4 regions of the Arthrobacter glacialis genome follow, and region 1 is predicted to be linked to each of the others. Evidence: riboswitches for the same ligand, from Rfam matches in the RefSeq annotation. Region 1 holds a riboswitch; each other region holds the start of a gene.

What was found. A riboswitch is a leader RNA that binds a small molecule or an ion and turns the genes downstream of it on or off. The one in region 1 is predicted to bind S-adenosylmethionine.
Region 2: it holds a riboswitch for S-adenosylmethionine, as region 1 does, so the genes downstream of both, CVS28_RS02465 (bifunctional o-acetylhomoserine/o-acetylserine sulfhydrylase) here and CVS28_RS04490 (hypothetical protein) in region 1, are expected to answer to the same signal.
Region 3: it holds a riboswitch for S-adenosylmethionine, as region 1 does, so the genes downstream of both, CVS28_RS06725 (aminotransferase class V-fold PLP-dependent enzyme) here and CVS28_RS04490 (hypothetical protein) in region 1, are expected to answer to the same signal.
Region 4: it holds a riboswitch for S-adenosylmethionine, as region 1 does, so the genes downstream of both, CVS28_RS18730 (ABC transporter ATP-binding protein) here and CVS28_RS04490 (hypothetical protein) in region 1, are expected to answer to the same signal.

What each region holds. Positions count from the first base shown of each region.
Region 1 covers NZ_PPXB01000003.1:181,901-189,268, forward strand. Annotated here, with positions in the region: gene CVS28_RS04475 (MFS transporter) at 1-375, opposite strand, end outside; gene CVS28_RS04480 (helix-turn-helix domain-containing protein) at 446-1,033, opposite strand; gene CVS28_RS04485 (sodium:solute symporter family protein) at 1,231-2,703, shown strand; SAM riboswitch class IV at 2,873-2,986, shown strand; gene CVS28_RS04490 (hypothetical protein) at 3,000-3,287, shown strand; gene CVS28_RS04495 (biotin/lipoyl-containing protein) at 3,398-3,625, opposite strand; gene CVS28_RS04500 (VIT1/CCC1 transporter family protein) at 3,834-4,925, shown strand; gene CVS28_RS04505 (LOG family protein) at 5,006-6,127, opposite strand; gene CVS28_RS04510 (rhodanese-like domain-containing protein) at 6,226-6,531, shown strand; gene CVS28_RS04515 (aldo/keto reductase) at 6,618-7,368, opposite strand, start outside.
Region 2 covers NZ_PPXB01000002.1:69,329-76,696, reverse strand. Annotated here, with positions in the region: gene CVS28_RS02475 (VOC family protein) at 25-663, opposite strand; gene CVS28_RS02470 (Tex family protein) at 777-3,257, shown strand; SAM riboswitch class IV at 3,464-3,580, shown strand; gene CVS28_RS02465 (bifunctional o-acetylhomoserine/o-acetylserine sulfhydrylase) at 3,658-4,974, shown strand; gene metX (homoserine O-acetyltransferase MetX) at 5,004-6,176, shown strand; gene CVS28_RS02455 (hypothetical protein) at 6,267-6,689, opposite strand; gene CVS28_RS02450 (SGNH/GDSL hydrolase family protein) at 6,795-7,368, opposite strand, start outside.
Region 3 covers NZ_PPXB01000004.1:312,953-320,320, forward strand. Annotated here, with positions in the region: gene aroA (3-phosphoshikimate 1-carboxyvinyltransferase) at 1-619, shown strand, start outside; gene rsgA (ribosome small subunit-dependent GTPase A) at 624-1,742, shown strand; gene hisN (histidinol-phosphatase) at 2,007-2,822, shown strand; SAM riboswitch class IV at 2,971-3,084, shown strand; gene CVS28_RS06725 (aminotransferase class V-fold PLP-dependent enzyme) at 3,128-4,537, shown strand; gene CVS28_RS06730 (class I SAM-dependent methyltransferase) at 4,603-5,373, shown strand; gene CVS28_RS06735 (metal-dependent transcriptional regulator) at 5,396-6,157, shown strand; gene CVS28_RS06740 (AMP-binding protein) at 6,184-7,368, opposite strand, start outside.
Region 4 covers NZ_PPXB01000021.1:9,481-16,848, reverse strand. Annotated here, with positions in the region: gene CVS28_RS18750 (MFS transporter) at 1-772, shown strand, start outside; gene CVS28_RS18745 (thioredoxin family protein) at 844-1,224, shown strand; gene CVS28_RS18740 (putative quinol monooxygenase) at 1,298-1,576, opposite strand; gene CVS28_RS18735 (DNA-3-methyladenine glycosylase family protein) at 1,649-2,602, opposite strand; SAM riboswitch class I at 2,746-2,857, shown strand; gene CVS28_RS18730 (ABC transporter ATP-binding protein) at 2,864-3,694, shown strand; gene CVS28_RS18725 (aliphatic sulfonate ABC transporter substrate-binding protein) at 3,744-4,775, shown strand; gene CVS28_RS18720 (ABC transporter permease) at 4,772-5,599, shown strand; gene CVS28_RS18715 (hypothetical protein) at 5,739-6,170, shown strand; gene CVS28_RS18710 (LysR family transcriptional regulator) at 6,208-7,131, opposite strand; gene CVS28_RS18705 (bifunctional proline dehydrogenase/L-glutamate gamma-semialdehyde dehydrogenase) at 7,278-7,368, shown strand, end outside.

The sequences.
Region 1 (7,368 bases):
GAAAGCGGCTGTGCTCAGGCCCCAAAGAATGTAGCCCCCGGCGATGAACGCCCGACGGCGGCCTGCCCTATCCGATGCGGCCCCCACCAAAAACGTTGCCACAGTCGCGACCACTGCGCTGGATGAAACCAGCAAGGCCAAAACAGCAGGGTTGGTGCTGATGGTGTTGTAGACAAACACGTTGAGATACATGTTTTCCACGGTCCACGCGAGCTGCCCGGCGAAGCCCACAATAATCAAGGTCAGCCAGGTGCGGGTCCCAATCAGGGGTTCGCTGGGCGGCACCGGGCCAGGCCGCACTTGGCCGGGCCGCACGGTGACAGGCTGCGCGGCTGCAACTCTCTGTGTGGCCGTCTTGGGCGAGATCTTTGGCAAGGCTGTCCCCTTATGTGAATTGACTCACATAAACATTACCGCCGAGTAGCCAATTCTCAAGACGCATGGGCTAGTTTCCGCCGGATCCGGACGCCGCGGGAACCAGAATCCACAGGGCTTCCACCGGCTGGGCCGAGCGGTTCTCCCAGCTGTGGGGCTCCCGCCCGGGGAAGGACAGGGTGTCCCCCGCCGTCAAGTCATAGGATTCCTGGGTCATGCGCAGGGTCAGTTCGCCGCTGATGATATGCAGAACATCCACGTCACAGTCCACCGCGTACAGTTCGGTTTCGCCGCGCCCATAGGGCTCAATCGTGGCGGCAAGAATTTGCAGGCGCCGCTCGGAGCGCGAGGTTAGCAGGCGCTCAACAATGCCTTCGCCACCTAGGGAGATCCGCGGACCTTCACCTTTTCGGCTCAAGTGGGTTTCCGGTACCGCGAAAAGTTCGCCGATGGAGATCGAGAGGACCTGGCACAGGGTGACCAGTGAGGCAACGCTGGGTGAGGTGAGGTCACGCTCCACCCGGCTCAGGAATCCCTTGGTCAGCCCCGTGGCGTCAGCCACCTGCTCAATGGTCAGCCGCTGGTCTTGGCGTGCGGCACGGATGCGCGACCCAATGGCCACGGGGTTGGTGCTCGGTTCCAGGGGCAAAGCTTTCATGGCGGCTCCTCACGACACGTCCAGCCGTCAAGATTTTCAAGCGGCACATTGACTGTAACTACCATCACAGTTTAGCCTAATAGACAACAAATGTTGCTTTACGGGCAATAATGACTCGGGGCTTTCCCCTACTTCTTCCTACACTGGAGCATCTCGTGGACTTAAACGTCGCCATAGTTGTCATTTATTTGGTGGCCATGCTGGCCTTTGGCTGGTGGGGAAAATCGCGCACTAAGAATAACAGCGACTTCCTTGTTGCCGGACGCCGGCTGGGCCCCTTCCTCTACACCGGAACCATGGCCGCCGTCGTCCTCGGTGGCGCCTCCACGGTGGGTGGTGTGGGGCTTGGCTACAAGTTCGGCATCTCCGGCATGTGGCTTGTTGTTGCCATTGGTGTTGGCGTGCTCCTGCTGAGCCTGCTGTTTGCGCCGACGCTGCAGAAACTGAAGATCTACACCGTCTCGCAAATGCTGAGCCTGCGCTACGGCCAGGAAACTACCAAGGTTTCGGGCATCGTCATGCTGGCCTACACCATCATGATTTCGGCAACTTCCACCGGCGCCTACGCAACCATCTTTGTGGTGCTGTTCGGTTGGGACAGGTGGCTGGCCATCGCCGTCGGCGGCGCGATCGTCTTGGTCTACTCGACCATTGGCGGCATGTGGTCCATCACCTTGGCAGACCAGGTCCAGTTTGTCATCAAGACCGTGGGCGTCTTCATGCTCATGCTGCCGTTTGCCTGGAACGCTGCGGGCGGCATTGACGGCATCCGTGAGCGCGTGGATGCAAGCTTCTTCCAGTGGGACGGCATCGGCACCCAAACCATCATCACCTACTTTGTGGTTTACACGCTGGGTCTGCTGATCGGCCAGGATATTTGGCAGCGCGTCTTTACGGCCCGCACCCCGGAAGTCGCCCGATGGGGCGGCGCCACCGCCGGTATCTACTGCATCCTCTACGGTGTGGCCGGTGCACTGATCGGCATGGCAGCCTCCGTGGCCCTTTCCGCAGATGTGGAACTCAAGGACGACGTCTATGCCCTCGTGGCCACGGAACTGCTGCCCATCGGCGTTGGCGGCATCGTACTGGCCGCCGCCGTGGCAGCCATGATGTCCACGGCATCCGGCTCACTCATTGCCGCCGCCACAGTAGCCCGCAAGGACGTTGTGCCCTTCGTGGCCAGCTGGTTCGGCAAGGACATCGACAACTCCGATTCCGCCAACCCCGAACACGACATCAGGGCAAACCGCTGGTACATCTTGGTAATCGGCATGCTTGTTGTGCTGATCTCCATCGTGGTCAACGACGTGGTGTTCGCCCTGACCATCGCCTACGACATCTTGGTAGGCGGCCTTCTCGTGGCAATCATTGGCGGCCTCATCTGGAAGCGCGGCACGGGCCTGGGCGCAGCATGGTCCATGGCCGTTGGCTGCTTGGTCACCATCGCATCCTTGGTCATCTACGCCACCGGCATCATCCACAGCGCCGATGGCATCTACGCCAACGAACCCATCTACTTCGGTTTGGCATCCTCGCTCATCGTCTACGTTGTGGTTTCCCTGCTGACCCCGGCCACCCCGGCCCACATCCGCAAGGTCTGGGACGACCGCCTCGCTGCAGCAGCCACGGATTCCAACCCGGAAGACGTGCCTGCGCAGCTTCAGAAGTAGCCCCGCTTTTCCAACTGACCCGCAGAAATCGACGAAAATACGCGTTTTTTACGCCATTTTCGGCGATTTCTGCGGGTCAGTTGTTCTTTAATGTACGACGGCGGGAGGTGACGTAATTTATGACGTCACCTCCCGCCGTCGTACGTTTAAGGAGTAACGTAAGGGACAGCTTCAAGAGATGCGATGCCAAGCTCCGACTGGTCGCACGCCAACCCCATGTTCACAGGGTGGCTCGGATGAGGAAGCGGCCGGCGGTGACTGGATCCGCGGGCAAGAGCAATCACAAAGGCCCCGCCATGACTTTCATCTCCGTCGCCCATGCACAGCGCGCCAAGACGTCCAAGAATCCCAACGGCATTCCGGTGCTGCCCGCCGTGGACGTGAATTTGGGCACCGTCACCTTTTTCACCCCCACCGGGCACCGCGCGTACTTCTCCGCAGACCCGGCCCTGCTGGTGGATGCCCTCGCCGCTGCCGTGCGGCCCGCGCACTGGATTGCCGAGCTCGGAACGTTGGTTGTCACCGTGGCCCAGACGGGTTCCCGGGCCGGGCGTCGGCTGGGCTTCAAGCTCGAAAACTACTGAACCGTTAGGTGCCGGTTCCGAATTCGGACGGCACTGGCGCAAAAAGACGGCGCTCTACCGCCATCTTTAAGCGCGAACGCCGTCTCTTTTCACAGTTGACTGGCACCGGCCTACTCGATGGTGGCAATGACGGCACCTTGGGCCACTTCGTCACCCTCCTGGACTTGCCACCTCAAGGTGCCGGCTGCGGGGGCGTTGATCTCGGCGTCGAACTTCTCGATGGTCACCTCGGCGATCACCTGGTAGGCGGTCACCGTGCTGCCGTTGGGCGCACGCCAGTCGATGAGGACGCCGCAGTCCTGCGGGTCCCCGGTCATCATCGGAAACAGTACTTCCATGGCCAGCGCGCCTTCCGGGACGTGGCCGCAGTGTGCGCGGCCGTTGGAACTAGAGCCTATGCGAGTTCGCCGGTGCAGGGAATGCCAATATTGGCTGCGGAGCGGAGCGGCCACGTTGCGGTGCACCTAAACTTTTTCGCTAGGGGAACCGGCCGAAAAACCGCGGGAATCCGGGCTACAGTAGGGGCTGAGTCGAGGAGATCCCCAAGTGTCAACAAGCAATCCGAGCCCCGCACAAATCAAGCGATGGCGGCAATATCTGGCCGACGAGCGCGCTGAAGCCGCCGTCTACCGTGACCTGGCCAAGCGCCGCACCGGCGAAGAAAAGACTATCCTGACGGCCTTGGCAGCTGCCGAGGGCAGGCACGAGCAGCACTGGTTGAACTTGCTGGGCGACCATGCCCACCCGCCCCTGCGCCCGTCCGTGCGCAACCAGCTCTTAGGCCTTTTGGCACGGCGTTTTGGTTCAGTGTTTGTCTTGGCTCTGGCCCAACGGGCGGAGTCCAGATCCCCCTACGCCTCCGATGCTGACGCTACCGATGCCATGGCGGCCGATGAATCCATCCATGAAGAGGTCATTCGTGGCTTGGCAGCCAGGGGCCGGAACAGGCTTTCCGGTTCGTTCCGGGCAGCCGTTTTTGGTGCCAATGACGGCCTTGTCAGCAACCTTTCCCTGGTCATGGGCATGGCCGCAACCGGTGTAGGCAGCCAGGTGGTGTTGTTCAGTGGCATTGCCGGTTTGCTGGCCGGGGCCCTGTCCATGGGTGCCGGTGAATTTGTTTCAGTCCGCTCCCAACGCGAGTTGCTGGACGCCTCCCAACCCACCCAGATCACTCTCTCTGCGGCGGCTTCGCTGGACCTTGAAAACAATGAACTGGTGCTGGTCTACCTGGCCCGCGGCATGTCCCGCGACGTCGCCGAGCACAGGGCTGCCGAGCGCATGGGCCAGTTCAGTTGCGACTGTGATCCCAGCTTGTCGCTGCAGCCCGAGCAGTTTGAAGCGACAAACAGCCACGAAACCCTGGGCACGGCGTGGGGCGCCGCCGGCTCCAGTTTCTGCTTCTTCGCCTCCGGAGCCATCATTCCCATTCTGCCGTTCCTGTTTGGCATGACGGGCATGGGCGCCCTGGTGCTCGCCTGCGTCTTGGTGGGCATTGCACTGCTGGGCACGGGCGCAGTGGTTGGCCTGCTGTCCGGGGCATCGCCACTGTGGCGTGGCCTGCGACAGCTCGCCATCGGCATGGGCGCAGCGGCAGCAACCTACCTCCTGGGCCTGCTCTTTGGCACTGTGGTGGGCTAGCAACCTCAACAACTGGCCCGCAGAAAACGGCGAAAATCGCATCAAAAGCGCGTATTTTCGTCGTTTTCTGCGGGCTACTTCTAGTTGGTGGTGAGCAAGGCGCAGGCTTCCTCCACCGTATCCACCACATGGACCATGGTGTCCATGGCCCTCCCCCTCGCCAGCGCGGTCAGCAGTGGCAAGACGGGCAGCTCGGTTTCCCAGTAGCTTCGACCAACAAGGATCATCGGTGCCACTGCTGTTTCGGCCGCATAATAGTTTTCGCAGGCGTCCTGGAAAATCTCCTGAACCGTCCCGGCAGCACCGGGCAAGAACACAATGCCACCGCCTGAGCGGTCGAGCAAAACCGCTTCTCGGAGGGCGTTGGTGAAGTACTTGGCAATTTTGGTGGCGAACATATTGGGCGGTTCGTGGCCGTAAAACCAGGTGGGAATTCCCAACGTTTGGGCGCCGTCCGGATACGCCTGAACCACCGCGTGTGCCGCCCGGGCCCAGTCGCTGACCGAAGGCCGGAAGCCGGGGACGGCAGCCAAGGTGGACAGGGCACTTTCCAGGGTCCCGCCGTCGTACGGGGAAAGGTAGGCGCCCAGATTCGCGGCCTCCATGGCACCGGGTCCGCCGCCGGTTGCCACCAGAAAGCCGGCCTGGCTCAGTGCGCGCCCCAACTGCGCAGCCTGCGCGTACTGCGCACTTCCCCGCGCCGCCGCGTGGCCGCCCATGACGCCCACCACGGGACGGTCAAGATGCTCCAGAAACTCGTCGAGGGCGTCGGAAATGGCATGGTCGTGCATGGCCGTGGCAAGGGTGGCGTGGAGGGCGGGCGCGTGACCTGCTTGCATGCTCCACTGGTAAATCCGGGCGTCGGGCACACTTTCATACTGCGCCGTACCGATCCCCTCGAAGAGTTCGGCGCCGGTGTACAGGTGGCCACGGTACGGGTTGAAAGGGATGTGCGGCAGCGTGGGGAAGATCAAGGCGCCGCGGCTGCGCAGCAATTCCTCCACGCCCTGGGCAAAAGTGCAGCCCATAAAGATGGCCCCCGAGGCCCTCAGTTGCACCAGTTCGGCCGACCGTTCCCTCAAATCCACGGATTGAAAGTGCCACCCGTGCATGGATTTGGTGCCGTGGGCCACCAACGCATCAAAGCGTTCCAGCTCTTCAATCTCAACATTGCGGGCACGGGGTGCAAGAGGCGCGTTCACGCCCCAAGCTTAGTGGCTTGCGCCTAGTCTGGAAGTAACAGTTTCCATGTTCGACGCCGGCCCCTGGCTGCCCGCCGAACCCACCTTCAGGAGCACCCGTGCAGGAAATCACCCCCACCGACATTTTGGCAGCAGACCCGGATGTCCAGATCGTCGACGTACGCGAGGCCGCCGAGCTCGCCACGGGCATGATCGAGGACGCCGTCCACATTCCCTCGGGCGAGGTTCTGGCTCGTGTTGGAGAGCTGGATAAGTCACGGCGCATCATCGCCGTTTGCCACGGCGGCGGCCGCAGCGGCCGGGTGGCACAGGCGCTCACTGATCTTGGCTACAACGCAGACACTCTTACGGGCGGAATGAGCGGCTGGGAGGCCGAAGGGCTGCCCATGGTGCCGGTGCAGTAAATACCCCACGCTGTCGAAACGGTCATGCGCTGCTGATAAATCAGCAGCGCATGACCGTTTCTGTGTCCTAGCCGTGTTGGCCGTGGTTAGCCGTTGAACTCCGCCGGGTGCGGACCCGTGCGGCCGTCCCGTTCCAGAGCATCGAGGGCGCCCATCTCCGCAGCCGACAATTCAAAGCCCAGAATGTCCAGGTTTTCCGCGATGCGGGCCGGGGTCACCGACTTGGGGATGATGACGCGGCCCTGCTGCAGGTGCCAGCGCAAGATCACCTGCGCCGGGGTGTATCCGTGGGCCACAGCAATGGCCACTACGGCCGGATCACTCAGCACGGCGCCCTGCGCCAACGGGCTCCAGGCCTCGGTGGCAATGCCGTTGGCGGTGTTGAACGCAGCAATGTCCTGCTGCTGCAGGGCGGGGTGCAACTCAATCTGGTTGACCGCAGGCACTGTGCCGCCCAGGGCAATGATCTTCTCCAGGTGCTCGGGCAGGAAGTTGGAGACGCCAATGGCGCGCACCTTCCCGGCCGCCAGCAGTTGCTCCAGAGCCTTCCAAGACTCCAAGTACAGCTCAGTCGCCGGCGCCGGCCAGTGAATCAGGTAGAGGTCGAGGTAGTCCAGGCCCAGCTTGGCCAAGCTGACATCAAACGCAGCCAGCGTTGCTTCAAGTCCCAAGTCCGCGATCCAGGCTTTGGAGGTGACGAACAGTTCCTCGCGGGGCAGTCCGGATCCGGCCAGGGCGCGACCCACGCCTTCTTCATTGCCGTAGATGGCGGCCGTGTCGATGCTTCGGTACCCGGCAGCCAGAGCCGCCGCGACAGCCTGCTCGGTTTCGGCGTCG
Region 2 (7,368 bases), on a different contig from region 1:
CCCCATTGTGATTCGACAGAAACGCTAGATGGTGACCGGGCCGTGAGCTGTCTCGAAGGTGACGCTCATGATGCCGGGGGTGCCGCGCGGGGCGATCCACTCCACGGCGACGTCATCCAGGGGGGCCTCGACGGGTTCGCCCAGCCACTCGGTGACGCGTTCGGCGCTGCCGGCGATGGTCAGCGAGGAGAGCCTCACCGTGGATTCGCGTGCCAGCGACGGGTGCAAGCTGGGATCGCCCTCCCATTTGAGCATGTACGGCACCTGGGGGTCGGCAATGAGGCCCTTGATACCAATCTGCTGCCACACCAATTCTTGGCCGTCGGGGAACTTCCTGTTGCCGGGGACGGCGCTGCGGCCCAGGCGTTCCTCGAAGGGGGTGAGATCGTCAACGGCGACGCACCACCCCATCCAGCCTCCTCCGGCCGCTGACCGCGCCTTGACGGCCTGGCCGAACGGCGCCTTGTCCGAAGCGGGGTGATTAAGGCACTCAACAATTTCCACATAATGGTGGTCGGTGAGGGGAATAATCATATTGCGGGTGCCGAAGCGCGGATGAATTCCTCCGCGCACTGCATCGACCCCGAGGGCGGTCGCGATTCGCTCCGTAGTGGCAGCCAATCCGTCTGATTCACTGGCGTAAGAAACATGATCCATTCGCATGACTTCATCTTGGCACTTTGTGATCGGTGTCTCGACTTAGCGTTGCCTAAGGCACATGGGACGTACCATCTCAAGGGTGTTTGGTGTCCCCGCGGGTGGGGCAGAATTGGGGTGTGACTGATACTGGAAACGCCCCGCTGACCCTGCCCACCGCCGCTGCCCTTGCTGAACGAATCAGCGCAGGGATCGCTGCCGAGTTGGGAGTCCGCCCGGCCCAGGTTCGCGCTGCGATTGGCCTGATGGACGACGGCGCCAGCGTCCCCTTTATTGCCCGGTACAGAAAAGAAGTCACCGGCACCCTGGATGACACCCAGCTCCGCGACCTTGAGGAGCGGCTGCGCTACCTGCGCGAACTGGAGGCCCGGCGCCTGACAGTGCTGGAGACCATCCACGGGCTCGGCAAGCTCACTCCCGCCCTGCGCCGCACCATCGATGCCGCCGCCACCAAGTCGGAGTTGGAAGATCTCTACCTGCCGTACAAATCCACGCGCAAAACCAAGGCCGACGCCGCCCGTGAGGCTGGTTTGGAGCCCCTGCTGGACGCCTTGCTGGCCGATCCCTCCCGCTTCCCGTCCGTGGAGGCGGACACCTTCGTTGATGCGGCCCGCGGTGTTGCCTCGGCGGATGACGCCTTGGCCGGAGCGCGGGCCATTCTCATTGAACGTGCCGGCCAGGACGCTGCGCTGGTGGGGGAGTTGCGCGAGCGGCTCTGGAAAACTGGGCGCCTGCGCTCAACTGTCAAAACGGGCAAGGATGCGGCGGGCGAAAAGTTCAAGGACTACTTTGACTTCTCCCAACCCCCGCACACGCTGCCCAGCCACCGTGTCCTGGCGCTGCTGCGCGGCGAAAAAGACGGCGTGCTGGGCCTGGATTTGGCCGAGGCCGACACCCGTGACGCCGACGCCGCCGCCCTGGCACGTTCCCGCTACGAAAATGCCGTGGCGCACTCCCTGGGCATCGCCGAATCCGGCCGGGCAGCGGACAGCTGGCTCATGACCAGCGCCCGACTTGCCTGGCGCACGCGCATCCTGACCCGCCTTTCGGTTGACCTGCGCGTGCGGCTGTTCCAAAGCGCCGAGGAGGAATCGGTGCGCGTCTTCGCGGCAAACCTCCGAGACGTCTTGTTGGCGGCACCGGCCGGAAACCGCGCAACCCTGGGTCTGGATCCGGGACTGCGCACCGGCGTCAAGGTTGCCGTGGTGGATGGCACCGGCAAGGTTGCCGCAACGGAAACCATCTACCCGCACGCGCCCGCCCGGAAATGGAACGAATCCCTTGCCACCCTCGTGGCCCTGGCCAACAAGCATGGCGTTGAGCTGATTGCCATTGGCAACGGAACAGCCAGCCGGGAGACGGACAAATTGGCCGCCGAACTTGTCGCCGAGCTCAAGCGCACAGCCCCGGACCGCCAAGTCATCAAGCTTGTTGTCTCCGAAGCGGGAGCCTCGGTGTACTCGGCGTCGGCCCTGGCCAGTGCCGAACTGCCCGGCATGGATGTGTCCTTGCGTGGGGCCGTGTCCATCGCCCGCCGGTTGCAGGATCCGCTGGCGGAACTGGTGAAGATCGATCCCAAATCCATTGGCGTGGGCCAGTACCAGCACGACCTCACCCCGGCCAAACTGGAACGGTCCCTGGACGCGGTGGTGGAAGACTGCGTGAACGCCGTGGGCGTGGACCTGAACACCGCCTCCCCGGCACTGCTGGCGAGGGTGGCCGGCGTCGGACCGCTGTTGAGCGAGAACATTGTGGCGCACAGGAACGAGCACGGCCCGTTCAACAAGCGCCGCGAACTGCTCAAGGTGGCCCGGCTTGGTCCCAAGGCGTTTGAACAATGTGCGGGATTCCTGCGCATCACCGGGGGAGCGGAACCGTTGGATGCCTCCAGCGTGCACCCCGAAGCGTACGGCGTGGCCCGCAAGATCCTTGCCACGGTGGGTGCCACATCAGCCGAGATTTCTGCCGGCGTTGGGGCTGTGTCCTCGGTCAACCCGGCCGACTTCGTGGACGGCACCTTTGGCCTGCCCACAGTTGCCGACATTGTGACCGAACTGCAGAAGCCTGGCCGCGATCCCCGGCCCCGCTTTGAAACAGCCGCGTTCACGGACGGCATTGAGAAGATCACCGATCTTCGCCCCGGCATGATCCTGGAAGGAACCGTCTCCAATGTAGCGGCGTTTGGCGCGTTCGTGGACATTGGCGTGCACCAGGACGGGCTGGTGCACGTCTCGGCCATGAGCAACTCCTTCGTCTCGGACCCTCATACTGTGGTCAAGTCCGGCCAGGTGGTCCGCGTAAAGGTTCTGGAAGTGGAGCCCGAACGCAAGCGCATTTCCCTCACGCTGCGTCTGGATGACGCCGCCGATACGTCTTCGAGGAAGTTCGACGCCGACTCCCGCACCCCCGCCGCCCGCACCCCCGGGCGGCTAACTCCCAAGCAGGGTGCGGCAGAGTCACGGGGTGCGGGGCAGAGGCGCACCCCGGGTCAGGACTCCGCCCGACAAGGCGGCGACCGTCCAGCACGCCCCGCAACGCCTCAACCATCGGCCAACACCGCCATGGCCGAGGCTCTGCGCCGCGCGGGCCTGGGAAAGTAGTTCCAGGTCCTGGCAATTCGGTGAGTGCGCAGCTGATGCGACGTGTGGGGCTCCAAGTCTCATCAGCTGCGCACTCACGGTGGTGGAATGGTTCATAAATTCAGCCGGTGCCACTTTTTGGCGCATATTTCAAGCAGATCTTCGGCCAAGGTCATAAACTCGTCACAATCTTGCGGCGCCTGAAGGGATCTTCCACACTGGATGTAGGTCATGAGTGTCAGCGACAAGCCCCGGCTCGCTGACCGGCAACCCTCCTTCCGCGGTGGGGTGCCCCGGGTGAAGACCTGGCACTGAGCCGCCCGGTTCCAGTGCAAGCGCGGGCCATCGAGTCGAAAGCCCTTCACGCATGCTGCGTTGGAGGGTTTTTTACCGCAGGCCTCTAGTGTGAAGGAATTCAACCATGAGCAACGGTTGGTCATTTGAAACCCGTCAGATCCACGCAGGCCAGGAGCCGGACGTCACCACAGGGGCACGCGCCCTGCCGATCTACCAGACAACATCCTTTGTTTTTCCCTCGGCCGAGAGCGCCGCTGCCCGGTTCGCGTTGGCAGAGCTGGAACCGATTTACACCCGCATCGGCAACCCCACCCAGGACGCCGTCGAACAGCGCATTGCCAGTCTGGAAGGCGGCGTGGCAGCACTCCTGCTCGCCTCGGGCCAGGCGGCAACCACGTTCGCCATCTTGAACCTGGCAGAAGCAGGCGACCACATTGTTTCCAGCCCCAGCATCTACGGCGGCACCTACAATCTGTTTGCCCACAGCCTGAAGAAGCTCGGCATCGAGGTCACGTTCGTCTCCGACCCCGACAACCTGGATGAATGGCGTGCTGCGGTCCGTCCCAACACCAAGGCCTTCTTCGGTGAGGTTGTGTCAAACCCGCGCCAAGACGTGCTGGACATTGAGAACATCAGCGCCATCGCCCACGAGGCAGGGGTGCCGCTGCTGGTGGACAACACCCTGGCAACCCCGTACCTGATCCGACCGCTGGAATGGGGTGCCGACATTGTCATCCACTCCGCCACCAAGTACCTGGGCGGCCACGGCAGTGCCATCGCCGGAGTGATTGTCGACGGCGGCAAGTTCGACTTCGCCACCAACCCGGAGAAGTTCCCCGGCTTCAACACCCCGGATGTCACCTACAACGGTTTGGTGTACGCCCGCGATTTGGGTGTGGGCAGCGCCTTGGGCGCCAACCTGGCCTACATCCTCAAGGCACGCGTGCAGTTGCTGCGCGACCTTGGCTCGGCCGTGGCACCGTTCAACGCCTTCCTCATTGCCCAGGGCATCGAAACCCTGAGCTTGCGTGTGGAGCGCCACGTGAGCAACGCGGTTGCCGTTGCCGAATGGCTCGAGACGAACGAGAACGTGGAGGCTGTGGCCTACGCAGGCATCCCCTCCAGCCCCTGGTTCGAGCGTGGCCGCAAGTACGGTCCCAAGGGCACCGGCGCCGTCATCGCCTTTGACATCTTGGGCGGCGCCGAGGCTGGCAAGCGATTCGTGGACGGCCTGGAACTGCACTCACATGTGGCCAACATTGGCGACGTGCGCTCCCTGGTCATCCACCCGGCGTCGACCACCCATGCACAGCTTTCACCGGAGCAGCAGTTGGCTGCCGGTGTGCGCCCGGGACTGGTCCGACTCTCGGTGGGCCTTGAGAATATTGCTGACATCCTGGCCGATCTCGAAGCCGGATTCCGCGCGGCAAAACAAGCGTGATTTCGGTGGGACACACGGAGGAAAAAAGTATGCTTGCCACGGGGTCTGCCTCCGTGGCGGCCACCGCGGTGGGTGAAGAATTTTCCGCGGCCGTAGGACGGGGCGGCGGTGTGCTGCGTTCCCTTGAGATCGGCGCATTGCCGCTGGAAGCGGGGGGCTCGCTGCCCTCGGTGACCATGGCCTTTGAATGCTGGGGCACGCTGAATGAGGCCGGCGACAATGCCGTGCTCATACAGCACGCCCTGACCGGCAGCACCCACGTGAGCCGCGGCGATTCAGAGGAAGACGGCTGGTGGGAAGGCTTGGTGGGGCCCGGGGACGTCATCGACACCAACAAGTACTTTGTGGTGTGCGCCAACATGCTGGGCGGCTGCTACGGCACCACCGGCCCGTCCAGCATCGCCAGCGACGGAAAACCTTACGGGTCCCGTTTCCCCTTCGTCACCATCCGCGACTCGGTCCACGCCGAGGCGCGCCTGGCCGACAAGCTCGGCATCAAGCTGTGGCACGCCGTCGTGGGTGGTTCCATGGGCGGTGCGCGTGCCTTGGAGTGGGCGGCAAGCTATCCGGAGCGGGTGCGCCGCTGCGCCGTGGTGGCTGCCTGCGCGGCCAGCACGGCTGAGCAAATTGCCTTTGCCCAGACGCAGACGCTCGCCATCCGCCAGGACCCGAACTTTGCCGGCGGGGACTATTACGACGGCGCAGCCCCCACCTCAGGCTTGGGGCTGGCGCGTCGGATTGCCCACATCAACTACCGTTCAGAAACTGAGATGGAGTCACGTTTTGGCCGTCAGGCCCAAAGCGGCGAGGACACCATCAGCCATGATCGGCTGGCGGTTTTGGGCGCCAGCGGCAGCAGGTACCAGGTGGAGAGCTATCTTGACCACCAGGCCCGCAAACTGGTGGGGCGCTTTGATGCCAACAGCTACATTGCCATTACTGAGGCGTTGATGAGCCACGATGTCAGCCGGGGCCGTGGCACCCTGTCGCAAGCCTTGGCAGCCACAGCTTCGGTGGAGTTTCTGGTGGCCGCGGTCAGCAGTGACCGCCTGTACTTCCCAGCCCAGTCTGACGCCCTGGCGGCTGCGCTGCCCGGGGATGTGGCTGTCCACCACATTGACTCAGCCATTGGCCATGACGGTTTCCTCACCGAGGTGGCCGTCGTGGGGGAGCTCCTGCGGGAGTCCTTCTTCACCGTCTAGCTCCAAAGAGCAACTGGCCCGCAGAAAACGCCGAAAATTCGCGCTTTTAGCGCGATTTTCGGCGTTTTCTGCGGGCCAGTTTTCTGCTGCTTAGAAATTCTTGAAAATGGCCTCGCGGTGGACGGCGTACTGTTCTGCGGTGACCTGGCCATTGCGGCGCGCCGTGTCCAAGGCGTCCAGTTGGCGCTTCAACTCAGCCTCCGCCTTCATGCGTTCATTGGCGAAACCTGTTGTTTGGTGGCCATGGGATGTGTCGTAGTTGCGCAGTGGGACACCATTGAGCAGGGTCCCCACATAGGGGGCACTGCCCGGCTGGTGGGCAACGCCAGCCCTGCCCGTTGGATTTGCCGGGTTGTAGATGTTATCCCGGGAGGCGCGACGTTTGCGGTTGGCTGACCTGGTGAAAATGCTGAGCAGGATCACACCCACAACTGCCAGCATGAACAGCGGTGAAAAGCCGGAGGAGCTGCTGGACGAGGCAGCAACAATACTCGTCGCCAATGGTTCGAGCATGATGGGCACAACGCACCTCTTCTACGATTAGGCCGCTGAATCCAGCGCCTCTTCTCATCCTAGTCCGCTTGCTGCCGGGCTGCCCGCTTAGCCACTGCTGTTGAGCTACTTGGTGGTTTCGGGAAGCCCGGCGCCAGGAATAGTGCCAACATCAGGACCAAAAACTGGCCCCGGGGTGGGGCGCTTGGGGGATATGCCGTCGCCGGAGGACTGATGGCGCAGCCTGCGCAACACCCAAGGGAACAAGAACTCCCTAGCCCACACGAAGTCTTCAACGCGCGCCGTCTGCCACTTCTGGGCCGGCAGCGGCTTGGGCCGTTGCGGAACCAGCGAGTGGGGGACGTTGAGGGCGTTCAAGGCCATGATCGCGATGGTGTGGTGGCCCAGCGGGGCAAAGTGCAGCCGGTCCCCGGCCCACATTTGAGGGTCCGACAGTTGGCGCAGGGACCACATGTCGGCCACCACGGCGTCATGCCTGGAGGCGATGGTGCGCAGATTCTCGTTGTAAATGGCCACCCGTCCACGCACCATGCCGAGCACGGGGGTTTCCCTAATATCCGGGCCGTTGAAGAGCAGCACGGTTGCTCCGGCGGCCGTCATCTTTCCCACCGCCACATCCAGCGATTCGGCCAGGGCATCGGGATCAGAGCCCGGCCGGATCAGGTCGTTGCCGCCAGCT
Region 3 (7,368 bases), on a different contig from region 1:
CCCCGTCGCCGCCTTTGACGTGGTGCTGGAACAAGACCTCTCCAACGCCGGCCCGTTCCTGGCTGCCGCACTGGCCACCCGTGGCACCGTGCGTATCCCCAACTGGCCCGCCAACACCACCCAGGTGGGTGACAAATGGCGTGAAATCCTGCCCCAGTTCGGCGCCACGGTGACCCTCGAAGACGGTGTTTTGACAGTGACCGGCGGCCCTGAGATCCACGGCGTGGACATTGCCGACACCAGTGAGCTGGCACCGTCAACGGCAGCCATCTGCGCTCTGGCCTCAACCCCGTCGCGCCTGCGCGGCATTTCCCACTTGCGCGGGCACGAAACTGACCGCTTGGCGGCCTTGGTTGCTGAAATCAACGCCCTGGGCGGCAATGCCGAAGAAACCGAGGATGGGCTCATCATCACCCCGGCCCCCCTCCGCGGCGGCGTTTTTCACAGCTACCACGACCACCGCATGGCCACGGCTGGCGCCATCATCGGCCTGGCCGTGCCCGGCGTCGAGGTTGAAAATATTGGCACCACCGCCAAAACAATGCCCGATTTCCCGGCCATGTGGGCGGCCATGGTGTCACAGACTGCAGCGGCCGACACAACAGCGGCCAGAGCGTAAGGGCATGGCAAAGGACTACAGCAACTGGGACGAATCCGACGTCCGGGTCAGGGCCAACAAGAAGGGCAGCCGGCCGCGCACCAAGGACAGGCCCGCTTACGAGGAAGCCATCATTGGCCGCATTGTTACGGTTGACCGCGGACGCTACACAGCCATTATCGATGAGAATCAGTCCACCGAACGCACCCTGATCGCCGCCAGGGCCAGGGAACTGCGGCGCAATCCAGTGGTCGCTGGTGACTTTGTGGCACTGGTGGGTGATGTCACGGGCAAGCCGGATACCTTGGCCCGGCTGGTTCGCATCGAGGAACGCCGAACGCTGCTGCGCCGCAGTGCCGACGACACCGATCCCGTAGAGCGGGCGGTGGTGGCCAATGCCGACCAACTGGTCATCGTGGTGGCCGCTGCCAACCCCGAGCCCCGTACCGGCTTCATCGACAGGGCCCTGGTGGCCGCATACGACGCCGGCATTGCACCGCTGCTGTTGATCACCAAAACGGACATCAAGGACCCTTCGGAGCTTCTTGCCAATTACGAACACCTCGACATGACTGTCATCATCAGCCGGACCGCTGCCGACGGCGCATCAGGCATCGACGCCCGCAGCGACGACGGCGATTCGGCCCTCTTGGCAGGCGGTGCCGTGGAGCAATTGCACAGCTACCTCGACGGCAAGGTCAGCGTCATGGTGGGCCACTCCGGCGTGGGCAAGTCCACCATGGTCAACGCCTTGACGGGTTCGCGGCGGGCAACCGGCGGCGTCAATGCCGTCACGGGCCGCGGGCGCCACACCTCCTCATCGGCGCTTGCTCTGCGCATCGAGGACGGCAAGCCCGGCTCCTGGATCATTGACACCCCCGGCATCCGCTCCTTCGGACTGGCCCACGTGAACCCGGACAGGATCCTCCAAGCCTTCCCCGATCTGCAGCCCGGCACGGACGACTGTGAACGCGGTTGCAAGCATGACAGTGTCGCGGTGAACTGCGGCCTGGACCCCTATGTGGCTGCAGGGCTCGCCGGCGACGCCGGACCGGCCCGCCTTGCCTCGCTTCGCCGCCTGCTGGGCACCAGCGACAGGACAGAGGGCCGCGCCGCGGAAAAGGAACTGGGCATCATCGAGTAGCTGTGCTGGCCGGGCTCGGGGCGCAGTGAACTTATGCGCTGAACCCATGGCGAGTCCTGTGCATAAACACTTATGCGCTGGACTCGCGGTGGGTTCTGCGCATAACTTCACAAGAATTTAGATATGCGCACTACCCGGCTCCGGTTCAGCGCATAAGTTCACTAATAGCGCCGCCAACCCCAACTGCCACGGGTTTATTTGGCATTCAGGCGCCGGAGGGCGTCGTAACGGGCGTTTGGGACAAATCGCGATAGCGTGATGTACATGACGATTGAACCCCAGACGTACAACGACGACCTCCGCTTGGCCCATGTGTTGGCGGACAGCGTGGATTCGCTGACCATGGCCCGTTTCAAGGCCCTTGATCTGGAGGTTGAGACCAAGCCGGATCTGACTCCCGTGACGGATGCTGACAAGGCCGCCGAGGAGTCAATCCGCAGCCAACTGTCCCGGGTACGTCCCCGCGATGCGGTGTTGGGCGAGGAGTTTGGCAGCACGGGTCATGGAACACGCCGCTGGATCATCGATCCCATTGACGGCACCAAGAACTTTGTGCGCGGAGTTCCTGTCTGGGCCACCCTGATTGCCCTGGTGGATGAGGGCCGCCCCGTGGTTGGTTTGGTCAGCGCCCCAGCCCTGGGCAAGCGGTGGTGGGCTGCCGAGGGCACCGGCGCATACATGGGCAAGTCTCTGGCCGCCGCCACCCGCATTCGCGTCTCCAATGTTGCAGAGCTCAAGGACGCGTCACTGTCCTACTCGTCTCTGAGCGGCTGGGCTGAACGGGGCAACCGTGATGAGTTCATTGCCCTCACCGACGACGTCTGGCGCACCCGCGCGTACGGCGATTTCTGGTCCTACTGCATGGTTGCCGAGGGCAGCGTGGACATCGCCTGCGAGCCCGAACTAAACCTCTACGACATGGCCGCGCTGGTGCCGATCGTGACCGAGGCTGGCGGCCGATTCACATCCCTGGAGGGAGCAGACGGCCCCTTCGGCGGCAACGCCTTGGCCACCAACTCCATCCTGCACACAGAAGTCCTGCAGCGTTTGAACCCCAACTGGGACGATCTGCTGGGCTAATCCACGGCATTTAGCTCAATCGTATTAAGAACGACGGCGGCTTCCGCCGTCGTTCTTTTTGCCCGCCTGCCCCCGGCCCAACGGCGGCGTGCGTTTCATGACGTAACAAATGCGAGAACTCTATTCTTGGGCTAATCTTTTTGGCATAGGTCACGAGTGCCAGCGCTAAACCCCGGTTTGCTGGCCGGCAACCCTCCTTTCGCGGCGGGGTGCCCCGGGTGACGACCAGGTCAGGCCGGAGCGGTCATGGCAAGCGCGGACTTCTTGGCTCCTTCCAAGGGTCCTTTGTGTCGAAGGATTTACCCATGAGCTACGCCCTTTTGGAAAAAACATCCCTATCCAAATCTCCCTTGTTGCCGGTGGTGGGCCAGGATTTAAACGCCCCCTTGATCCACGGCGGACAGGTGCGGTACGCCAACCTTGACTATGCGGCGTCGGCCCCGGCACTTGAGGACGTGGCCGCCCACCTGAACGAGGTTTTGCCGTACTACGCCAGTGTGCACCGCGGTGCAGGGTTTGCCTCCCAGGTCAGCACGTCCGTGTATGAGAATGCCCGCAAGATTGTGGCCAACTTTGTGGGCGCCCGCCCCGATGACACCGTCATCTTCACGCGCCACACAACAGATTCCTTGAACCTCTTGGCCGGGTGCGTGCAAAGCATCCTGACCCAAAAGGGGTTCACCGAGGGCCGCTCCAACGTTCACGGCGAAGTGCTGTATCTGGATATTGAGCACCACGCCAATCTGCTTCCGTGGCAGGCGCTGCCGCACCGCTCAGTGGTGGCTGCGGATTCCATCGCAGCGACCCTGGCCCGCGTTGAAACACAGCTGCGGGCCGGCAACGTGCTCCTGTTGGCCGTCACTGGTGCCTCCAATGTGACGGGCGAGGTGCTGCCCGTCAATGAACTGGCCGCCTTGGCCCACCGCTACGGCGCCCGCATTGTGGTTGACGCGGCCCAACTGGCCCCGCACCGCCGTATCGACTTGAGCGCCAGCGGAATCGACTACCTGGCGTTCTCCGGCCACAAGCTGTACGCGCCCTTTGGTGCGGGCGTTTTGGTGGGCCGCTCTGATTGGCTGGACACGGGCAAGCCGCATTTGGCCGGCGGTGGCGCCGTGACGGAAGTGCGACTGGAATCAACCCGCTGGAGTGACGGCCCCGCACGCCACGAAGCCGGCTCCCCCAACGTTTTGGGCGCCGCCACTCTCGCCAAGGCCGCCGCCACCCTGGCAGCACTCGACGCGCAGGACTGGCACAGCCACGAACAGCAGCTGCGTGAGTATCTGGTGGCGGGCTTCGCCGCGATTGAGGGCGTCAACGTCCATTCGCTGTTCTCCGACTCCGCAGACTACCCCGAGTGCGGCAGCATCGGCGTGGTGAACTTCTCCATCACCGGGTACGACGCCGGATTGGTTGCCGCCTACTTGTCGGCCGAGCATGGCGTGGGCGTGCGTGATGGCAAGTTCTGCGCCCACCCGCTGCTGAACCGTTTGGGCCTGCCGTCGGGTTCATTGCGTGCCAGCTTTGGTGTGGGTTCCCGGCTTGAGGACGCACAGCGCCTGATCGAGGGTGTCAGTGCCCTGTTGCGTGACGGGCTGGGCTGGGATTACGTGGTTGACGCCGGCCGCTGGGTGCCCGCCGATGACAACCGTGCGTACCCGCACTGGGCCCCGAACACGCCCGGAACCGCTGGCGCAGCCCCCTGCAACACTTAAACAACACACCCTCTCCCCCGCGGTAAAGTTGAACGGGCAAAACGGCACAACTTTAGGGGAGCACTATGGCAGGGGTAGGCGGACCGGTCTTCGACGCGGAACGGCGCAAGCACATGGCTGCGGCATTTCTGGAAGGCGGGGAGCATTATCATCAGGTCCGTCCCAGCTACCCCCGCGATTCCCTGGACTGGCTAATCGCTGGTTCCCCGCACCCCATCAAGGACGCCCTTGATGTGGGTGCGGGAACGGGAAAGTACACTCAACTATTGGCCCGGCACGGCTGGAATCTGACGGCGGTGGACCCTTCGGCAGACATGCTCACCCAGTTGGCCGCAGAGCTGCCCCGGACCACAACCATTGTGGGCACGGCCGAACACCTTGAGCTGCCAGTGAACTCCATGGATCTGGCAGTGGTGGCGCAGGCGTGGCACTGGTGCGATCCCCTCGCCGCCAGTACCGAGATTGCCCGCGTACTTCGCCCCGGCGGCACCTTGGGCTTGATCTGGAACCAGCTCGACGTCGGCATCCCTTGGGTTCACCGGCTGGCACGCATCATGCATGCCGGTGACGTCCACAAGGCAGACTTCCACCCCACCATTGGTAAGGAATTCGCCGCTCCGCACGTGCACAACACCCGCTGGAGCCAGTCCTTGACGCCAGAGGCCATCATGGAACTGGCCAAATCCCGCAGCTACTACCTCAAGGCCTCGGACCCCATCCGCGCCAAGGTCATGGCAAATCTTCAGTGGTACCTTCTTGACCATCTGGGTCACTCTCCTGATGAAGAGCTCCAGCTGCCTTACGTGGCCCAGACCTGGCGCACGCACAAACTCTGAGCCTAGCGGTAGGCTGGATTCTGTGAAACAAACTGCCACCTCCTCCAGCATCGAGGACTATGTCAAGGTCATCTATGCCTACACGGAGTGGCAGGACAAACCCATCACCTCCACCGCCTTAGCCACCCGCCTTGGGGTTGCCAATTCCTCGGTTTCGGAAATGGTCCGCAAACTCAAGGACCAGGGCTTGGTGGACCACCAGCCGTACAGCCCCATCCACCTGACCGAGCGAGGTCTAACTCTGGCGCTGTCCATGGTGCGCAGGCATCGGCTGCTGGAAACCTACCTTGTCAGCGAGCTTGGCTACACCTGGGATGAGGTGCACGACGAGGCCGAACAGCTGGAGCATGCCGTGTCCGAGCACTTCATTGAGCGCATGAGTGCCAAGTTGGGCCATCCCACCCGGGACCCGCACGGTGATCCCATCCCGGACCCGGAAGGCCGGATCATCATGGCCCCCTCGCACCGGCTCGACGAGCTCGACGCCGGCCACAGCGGGCGTGTCAGCCGCATCAGCGATCATGATCCGGAATTGTTGCGGTACCTGGAGAAGCACGGCATTGGTCTGGATACGGCCTTGCTGGTGTTGCGGCTGCTGCCCTTCGGTGCCGGCATTGAGGTGCAAAGGCTCAGTGCCCCGCACGACGCCGGACCCTTGGCTCTTGCACACGAGGTTGCGATTTCGCTGTGGCTGACATCGTCGGGGACGCACTCCGACTGCTCAGTACAGGACCTCACCGGCGGTTCCCTCATGAATCCGCACTCCGGCGCAACAAACAGCTAGCGTCTACTGACCTGCCCACCAAGGTCCTAGGGCAGGTCCCTCATGGCTGCACGGGCTTTGCGCAGCACATAGCGCTGAACCTTGCCGCTGGGAGTTTTGGGAAGTTCGGGCACAAAGTGAATGCGCCGCGGATAGGCGTGGGCGGCAAAGCGGTCTTTCACCAACTGTTGCAGTTCAGCCACCATGGCGTCGCCAGCGGCGGACGGATCGCGCAGCACCACAAATGCTTCCAGTACTTCGCCGCGGATCTCATCCGGGGTGCCAACCACCGCGGCTTCCGAGACGCCGGGGTGGTTGACCAAAACAGATTCCACCTCGAAGGGGCCAATGCGGTAGCCGGCCATGATGATCACGTCGTCGTCGCGCGAGGAGAAGTAAATGAACCCGTCGCTGTCGCGCCGTCCGGAGTCGCCCGTCAGGTACCACGCACCGTCGGGACTGTACCTCAGCGCAGTTTTCCCGGCGGCATCGACGTAGCCGGCAAACCACATGAAGGGACTTTCCTGCACGTTGACGGCAACCCGGCCGGGTTCGCCGTCGGCGGCCAGTTCGTCCTTGAGCTCAGCCAGCACATTCACCCTCCAGCCGGGCAGGGAAACACCCATGGAGCCTGACCGCAGGGGTGCCAGGAGGCCGTCGGCCCAAGCATTTCCCGCCACCATTCCCAGTTCAGTTTGGCCATAGTGGTCCCGGACTTCCAAGCCAAAAACGTCGCGGCCCCAGGCGATGACGTCGGGGGTCAGCGGCTCGCCGGCACTGGATGCGCGGCGCAAGGAGTGTTGTTGCCCGGGGGTGGAGCCGGCGCGCAGCGACCTGTAGATGGTGGGTGCAGCAGCAAAGTTGGTAACGCCGAACTTCTCCATAACAGTCCACGTTAACGCAGGGTTGAAGCCGGCAGTCAGCAGCAGCGACCGGGTTCCTGTGGCCAGCGGCGCCAGCAACGCAAAGTACAGTCCATACGCCCAACCGGGGTCAGCCATGTTCCAAAAGACGTCCTCGACACGGACATCCAGGCCAAATTCCTGGTAGCCCACAAAGGAGGCTACGGCCCGCAGTGGGATGGGCACGCCTTTGGGTGAGCCGGTGGTGCCTGAGGTGAACAGCTGCACCAGCTGGCCGTCGCCGCCAACGGCAACCGCCCCGCCGTCGTACTCCGCAGAATTCTCAAGCTGGGCGAAGGCGCCTTTGCCGGCAACCATTTCGGCCAGGGA
Region 4 (7,368 bases), on a different contig from region 1:
GATCATTTTGTACGAGGCCGCCCTTGGTTTGGGCTTGTCCCTTGGCCCGCTCATGGGTGCCCTGCTGGGTGGCTGGCAATGGCGTGCACCGTTCTTTGGCACGGCAACGGCCATGGCCATCGCCTTCATCTTGGTTATTGTCATGTTGCCCAAGGCTCCGCTGCCTGCCACCAAGACCCGGCTGCGCGACCCGCTGTTGGCGTTGGGCCACAAGGGGCTGCGCACCACGGCCGGCAGCGCCTTGTTCTACAACTACGGCTTCTTCACCATCTTGGCCTTTGTGCCCTTCATCCTGGGCTTTGATGCCTACGGGATCGGCGCCGTATTCTTTGGCTGGGGCGTTGCCGTGGCCGTCTTCTCGGTCTTCGTGGCGCCACTGGTTCAGCGCTGGTTTGGGCCGACCCGAGCACTCACCGGGTCCCTGCTGGGCTTGATGGTGATCCTCATCGGCCTCGCCCTGGCTGCCGGGCACTCGGTCACCACCGTTGTGGTGCTGACAGTCCTCTCCGGTGCGCTGCTGGGTATCAACAACACTTTGTTCACCGAAATGGCCATGTCCGTCTCGGACTCCCCGCGCCCTGTGGCCAGCGCCGGCTACAACTTCATCCGCTGGATGGGCGGCGCCCTGGCCCCATTCATGGCGGCCAAGATCGCCGAACACGTCAACGCCTCGGCCACCTTTTATGTTGCGGCAGCGGCTGTTCTGATCAGCGCCGTCGTCATCTTTGCCGGACGAAAGCTCCTGACGGAGCACGCACCGCTCGGGGTCTGATCCCGATATTCCCGCTCACGCGTTGAGCGAAACTGTAGCCATGCTTTTGTCCCGTCCCGTACGGTTAACGCATGGCTACAGTTGATATCACCACAGAAACTTTTGGTCCCACCATTGAAGGCAATGACATTGTGATCGTTGACTTCTGGGCGTCTTGGTGCCAGCCCTGCGTGCGCTTTGCGCCCACCTATGAGGCTGCCTCCGAGAAGCACGACGGCATTGTGTTCGCCAAGGTGGATACGGAAGCCGAGCAACAGCTCGCCGCCGAAGCAAACATCACCTCCATCCCCACGCTGATGGCGTTCAGGGAAAAGGTGCTGGTTTTTGCCCAGCCCGGTGCGCTCAACGGCACCCAGCTGGATGAGGTCATCACGGCCGTCAAGGCACTGGACATGAGCGAGGTTCACGCAGCCGTGGCCGCCAAGCAGGCCGAAGGTAGTGCAGCCGAATAGAGTTCTTCGCGCAGGCGTCGAGGGGCCCGTCACCATCTGGTGACGGGCCCCTCGACGTTGGCGTCATTCGTTGTTAGTGGCGTTCCAGCTTGACCGGCTCCGCCAACAGCGCGCTGAGGGATTCGTTCAGGTCCTGAACGGCGATGCCCTTGCCGTGCTTTTCCAGGTCCGCCTCGGACGCCCACTGCTCAGTCAGGACAATCTTTTCCTCGGATTCCTCCGTGATCTCATACTGAATGCAGCCGGTTTCTTCGACGACCTGCTCAATCGCGATCTCGAGGGCGAGCTTCACGCGGAAGAATTCGCCCTCATTGGGGATGAACGTGGCCTGTAGGTTGATGATCTCACTCATTCCACCAGCCTAGGCGATGGCGGGGCCGGCCCCGGAAGCGGTTCCGCAGTGTGAACGCATCCGGCCAGCACGTCAGTGCCCGCGGTGGTCTTGGATGGTCATGCGCGGACCGAACATCGGCTTGCGGAAACCACTGAGTTGCAACATGCGCACCACCCGCTGCCGGTGCCCGCGCCAGGGCTCCAAAAGTTCCAGCATGCCAGTATCGTCCACTGGTTTCCCGGCCAGCGCCCAGCCCACGTAGGCGGCCAGGTGGTAGTCGCCCACGGCCACCTGATCGGCGTCACCGTGGGTGCGCTGGGTGACTTCCGCCGCCGTCCATACCCCAACGCCGGGGATGCTCTGCATCCTTGCGCCCGCTTCCGCTGCTGGCAGCTTCGCCAAACGCTCCAAGCCCGACGCCGCTCGCAGCATCCGCACAATGGTGGCCGAGCGCTGTGGTCCAACACCTGCCTTGTGCCATTCCCAGGATGGAATCGCGGCCCATTGGGCGGGGGTGGGGGCCACCAGGAGATTGTGCGGAACACCCGGGTCAGCACCAACGCCCGGGGCCTCGGTGCCGAATCTGCGCAACAAGACGGCGTAGCTGCGAAGAGCCTCAAGGGATGTGACCTTTTGCTCCAAGATGGCAGGCACCAGGGCGTCAACCATGCGCCCGGTGGAGGGCAGCCGCACTGCCTGGTGCCGGCGTCGGGCATCCCTCACTGCGCGGGGGAGCGTGGCGGCAAAGCCGGGTGAATCAAAATGGGACCAGTCGTCGTGGGTGCCCAGCAGCGCCGGGACGCCCGTCAGGGCGTGGTCCGCGCCGGGACCCCAAGCCCGGGCGTGCAGCTCGTTGCCCTGTTGGTTGATGCCCAAAGTTGCTGGTCCGGAGGGGGTGTTGAAGGCCAGCCAGGCCGCGCCCGGGGCCAGCCGGATGGTTTTATCGGCAGGGCCCCTACCAATGATGCCCAACGTCCCGTGTAGGGAGTAGGGTCCGTGGGCATCCCAAACCATTGTGGGCCCCGCGGTTGCGGCGACTGTCATGGGTCCATGGTGGCACACCGGGCTGACAACCAGGTGTGTGACATCAAATGCGGCCCCGGCCGGGCGCTCGGATTGTTACGATTCGCGAACTGCCGAACCGGCCCCGATTTTTGCCGGTCCTGCTGCAGGACTTAGTCTTACGTTGACCATCCCGAGCGGCCGAGAGATCTGGCTCCACGACGCCGCAGCAACCCTGGTTGACACCCTGTGCGGGTATCAATGCCGGCAGGGTGCTACCGCCAGGACCGATGGAGTGCACTCATGCCTGCTTTACTTTCGCCGTCCGTTGCCACGGCCTCCGCCCTGCCAGATCCGCAAGGTACTGCCGCCATGGCTGTGTCCTTTCAGAACCTGGGCCGGTCCTTTGGGACTGGACACGGTGCCCACACGGTGCTTCGGGAGGTTTCCTTCGACGTGCAAGCTGGGGAGATCGTGGCGTTATTGGGGCCCTCCGGCTGCGGGAAGTCCACTTTGCTGCGCGCCGTGGCAGGGCTCGATACGCCCAGCACAGGCGCGGTGACTATTAACGGCACTGCCGTGTCCGGCATTGATTCGCGCTGCGCCGTCGCCTTTCAAGAACCCAGGCTGCTGCCATGGAAATCCATCGCCGGAAACGTGGCGATTGGCGTCCCCGCCGGCGCCAACGCCGCCCGCACCCGCGAGGTAGTTGAAAGGCTCGTCGGACTGGTGGGGTTGTCCGAATTTGCCGGTCACCGCCCGCGCGAGGTCTCCGGCGGCATGGCCCAGCGGGCGTCGCTGGCCAGGGCGCTGGCCCGAAACCCCGGGGTGTTGCTGCTGGATGAGCCCTTCGGCGCATTGGATGCACTGACCCGGATCACCATGCAGGATTTGCTGCTGGACGTACACCAGGCCGAGCCCACCACTGTCTTGCTGGTCACCCATGATGTCGACGAGGCCCTTCAGCTCGCCGACCACATCATTTTGCTTGGCCCTGACGGGACCGGCGCTCCGGGGGCCACCATTGTGCGCACCGTGGAAGTGCCGGGCCCCCGCCCCCGCGACCGGGCATCAACGGCGCTGGCCGGACTTCGAAGTTCACTGCTGGCCAGCCTTGGCGTCAACGGCCACTAGCCACTTTTCCCACACCCTTTCATCAACACAACCTTTCGTGAGGACCACCATGCCTTTTTCTCCCACCCTTAACCGCCGTTCCTTCCTCAGCGTCGCTGCCGCCGTCTCCGCACTCGCCCTAGCGGGGTGCGCCGGCGAGAATGCAGCCACCGACATCGCCGGCAAGGATGGCGGCACACTAACCATCGACTTTGCCACCTACAACCCGCTGAGCCTTGTCATCAAGGAAAAGGGCTGGCTGGAGGCAACCCTGGCCAGCAAGGGCGTCACCGTGACATGGGTGCAGTCCGCCGGTTCAAACAAGGCCAATCAGGCTTTGCTCGCCGGAGCCATCGACGTCGGCTCCACGGCAGGATCAGCCGCGCTGCTGGCCCGGTCCAATGGATCGCCCATTAAAACGATCTCCATCTACTCCCAGCCCGAATGGGCTGCCCTGGTTGCCGCCAAGGGCTCAGCCATCACCTCGGTAGCCGATCTCAAAGGCAAGTCAGTAGCTGCCACCAAGGGCACCGATCCCTACTTCTTCCTGGTCCAGGCTTTGGAGGCGGCCGGCCTGAGCACAGATGACGTCACAGTGCAGAATCTCCAGCATGCCGATGGCCGGGCCGCCTTGGAGAACGGTTCCGTTGATGCGTGGGCAGGTCTGGACCCGATCATGGCCACGGCCGAACAAGAAGGTGCAACCCTCTTTTACCGGAACCTGGAGTTTAATACTTACGGTTTCCTGAACGCCACAGAGTCATTCCTGAAGGACAAGCCGGAACTGGCGCAGAGCGTGGTGGACGCCTATGAAAAGGCGCGTATTTGGGCAGCGGAAAACCCCGAAGAGACAGCACAGATCCTGGCTACAGCCGCAGGACTCAAGCCGGAAGTTGCCAGCACCGTCATACTTAAACGCAGCAATCTTAATGTCTCCGGCATCCCGGGCGAGAAGCAGCGGGCAGTGCTGGCGAAGATTGGGCCCACGTTTGTGGAGCTCGGTGATGTCAAGACCCAGGCCGAGGTGGACACCGCGCTGTCCTCCCTCCTGGATGATTCTCTGGCCGTGAAAGCCAATCCCGCCTCCATCAAGGAATCATGATGGCTGTCCATAGTGGCGCAGCGGCTAGCACGGCAACGAAAGCTTCGCCGAAGGCGGGTTCTGCTATCTTCGCCCGTTCGTGGACCAGGCTGGGTCTGGGCCTGATTCTTCCTGTCCTAATCCTGCTCGCCTGGCAGCTAAGCACCGCTGCCGGGGTGTTTTCACCGGTCCAGCTGCCGTCGCCCCGCGCAGTACTGGACGCCGGAACCGAGCTCATCGGGCGCAATGAATTATTCAACCACGTGGCCATCTCGACCCAACGGGTGTTGATCGGCTTCCTCATCGGCGCAGTCCTGGGCTTATCGCTGGGGGCTCTCGTAGGGCTTTCCAAAGCGGCTGACGTGTTACTGGGACCCACGATCGGGGCGCTGCGTGCCGTCCCCTCACTGGCGTGGGTGCCGCTGCTGATCCTGTGGATGAAGATCGGCGAAGATTCAAAGGTCACGCTGATAGTCATTGGTGCGTTCTTTCCTGTGTTCACCACGGTTTCCTTGGCATTGCGCCACGTGGATAAAAATCTGGTTGAGGCAGCCCGGGCCTTTGGCTTGAAGGGCCTCAAATTACTGACCACTGTTCAGCTACCGGCAGTGGTTCCGGCCATCTTCTCCGGCCTGCGCCTGGCGCTCGCCCAAGCGTGGCTGTTCCTCGTGGCAGCGGAACTGATCGCCTCCTCCATGGGGCTCGGATTCCTGCTGACGGATTCGCAAAACAACGGCCGCACCGACAGATTGCTGCTGGCCATTGTGCTGTTGGCCATTCTCGGAAAAGCCACCGACGCTCTGTTGGGCCTGGCCGAGAAGTGGGCTGTGCGCCGCTGGTCGTAGCCACGCTCGGCGGACAGACGTAGGGTGAGGGCACACACTAGGGGGCGCGATGCAGTTTGCGAGAACGCGGAGCTGGCGTATGAGCGAGGGCCTCTTTTGGCCGCTGACGGTGGCACTTCACCTTTGAGACTCGCTGGGATTGCCTGCCACCAAACCGTTCTTTGTCCCACCCGTGGTGCCAGAAGTTGCTGAGCGCATTCCTGTCACTGGTCCACTCACCGACGTCGCCCTCGCCGATGAATGGGTACTCTGGTTCTCCGATTTATTGGCCGATCATCTGGATATGCCCAGCAACGCAGGCATCGAGTACATGTCGTTGGCGGATCGTGCACCGGCATTCCACGCCAACCTCAGGGCCCACGGCATGATGATGACTTCCTTGGTGCAGTCGATCGAAAAGAACCGCGGAAACAAGGCGGCACCCTTTGAACTGGACGTGCTGATCCTGCCCGTTGCCGGTTTCTGGCTTCATCGGGCAGGACCAAATCGGGTGCTTCTGAGCGAGTCGGCGCGGAGGGATGCCGAACAATTGCGCCGCCTGCTGGGTCCCATCATCGCCGAGCTGGCCTAACGAACCCGGCCATCCGCCGTCGGACCTCCTGGAGAAGCTAGATGGTGAGCGACTGTGCCGTCTGCGCCAGGATTTCCCGGCACGCCAAAATGGCCGGACGACGGCGGCTGGCCCGTCGCGCCGAGGTGAAGACTGTGCGCCGGGGGAGTCCGGGCAAGTCGATCAGCGTGAGGGCGGGAGGTCGCCCGGTCCACATGAGGTCCGGCATCAGCCCCACGGCGTTGCCGGATTCAATGAGCCTGACTTGGGCCTGCAGATCGGCCGTTTCAAAGCGCACATCCGGCTCAAAACCTGCCTGCCGGCACGCCTGTTCGGCCCAGTGGCGCGATGCCGCGCCGCGCGGTTCCATGACCCAGGGCAGGTTGGCCGTGTCCTCAAGGTCTGTGATGGGCTCCGTGCGCAGCCGGGTCATGCCGCCAGCCACGCCGGCAGTGGGAACTGCCAGCCGGATGGCGTCGGTGGTGAGGGTGATCCTGTCCAGCCCCGGATGCAGGGGAGCGGCATGGCCGGGATACTGTTCGGCCACGACCAGATCAAAGTCCCGGGCCCACGTCTCGTACAGTGCCGTTTCGGGTTCGCGTTGCACCATCTCAATCCGCACATCGGGGTGGGCCGCCGCCATGGCAGTGAGTAAGTCCGGCAACAGTGCCAGGGCCGCCGATTGAAACACGGCCAGCTTCACTGTGCCGGTCACGGTGGTCAAGGAGGCGGACATGTCTGCCTCCGCCCGTTCCAAGGTCTCCAAAAGCTCAGTGGTGTGTTCCACCAAGATCTCGGCTTGGGGCGTGAGCTGCACACGCCGGCCCACTTTGAGCAGGAGCTTTACGCCTACCTCCTTCTCCAACAGTGCCAACTGTTGGGACACGGCAGAGGGGCTGTATTGCAAGGTCGCGGCCACGTCGGCCAAGGTCCCGCGAAGCTGCAGTTCCCGCAGCAATCGCAGGCGTTTGACGTCCAGCATGGGCGCCTCCCAAAGAGTTAGTAGAAATGACTAATATTCATCATAAATCACCACTTTTTCTTATTGAACAAAGGTCTCATACTGGTCATTAGAATCGAATTCCCCAACCCCCAATAGAGCCAGCAGAAATGAATGCATCAGCAACTATGACTAGTTCCGTCACCGCGGCCACTTCCGCAAACATTCCGGTTCCCAGCAATGATCTTGCCCAGGAAACCATCGCCCTTGTCCGGCATT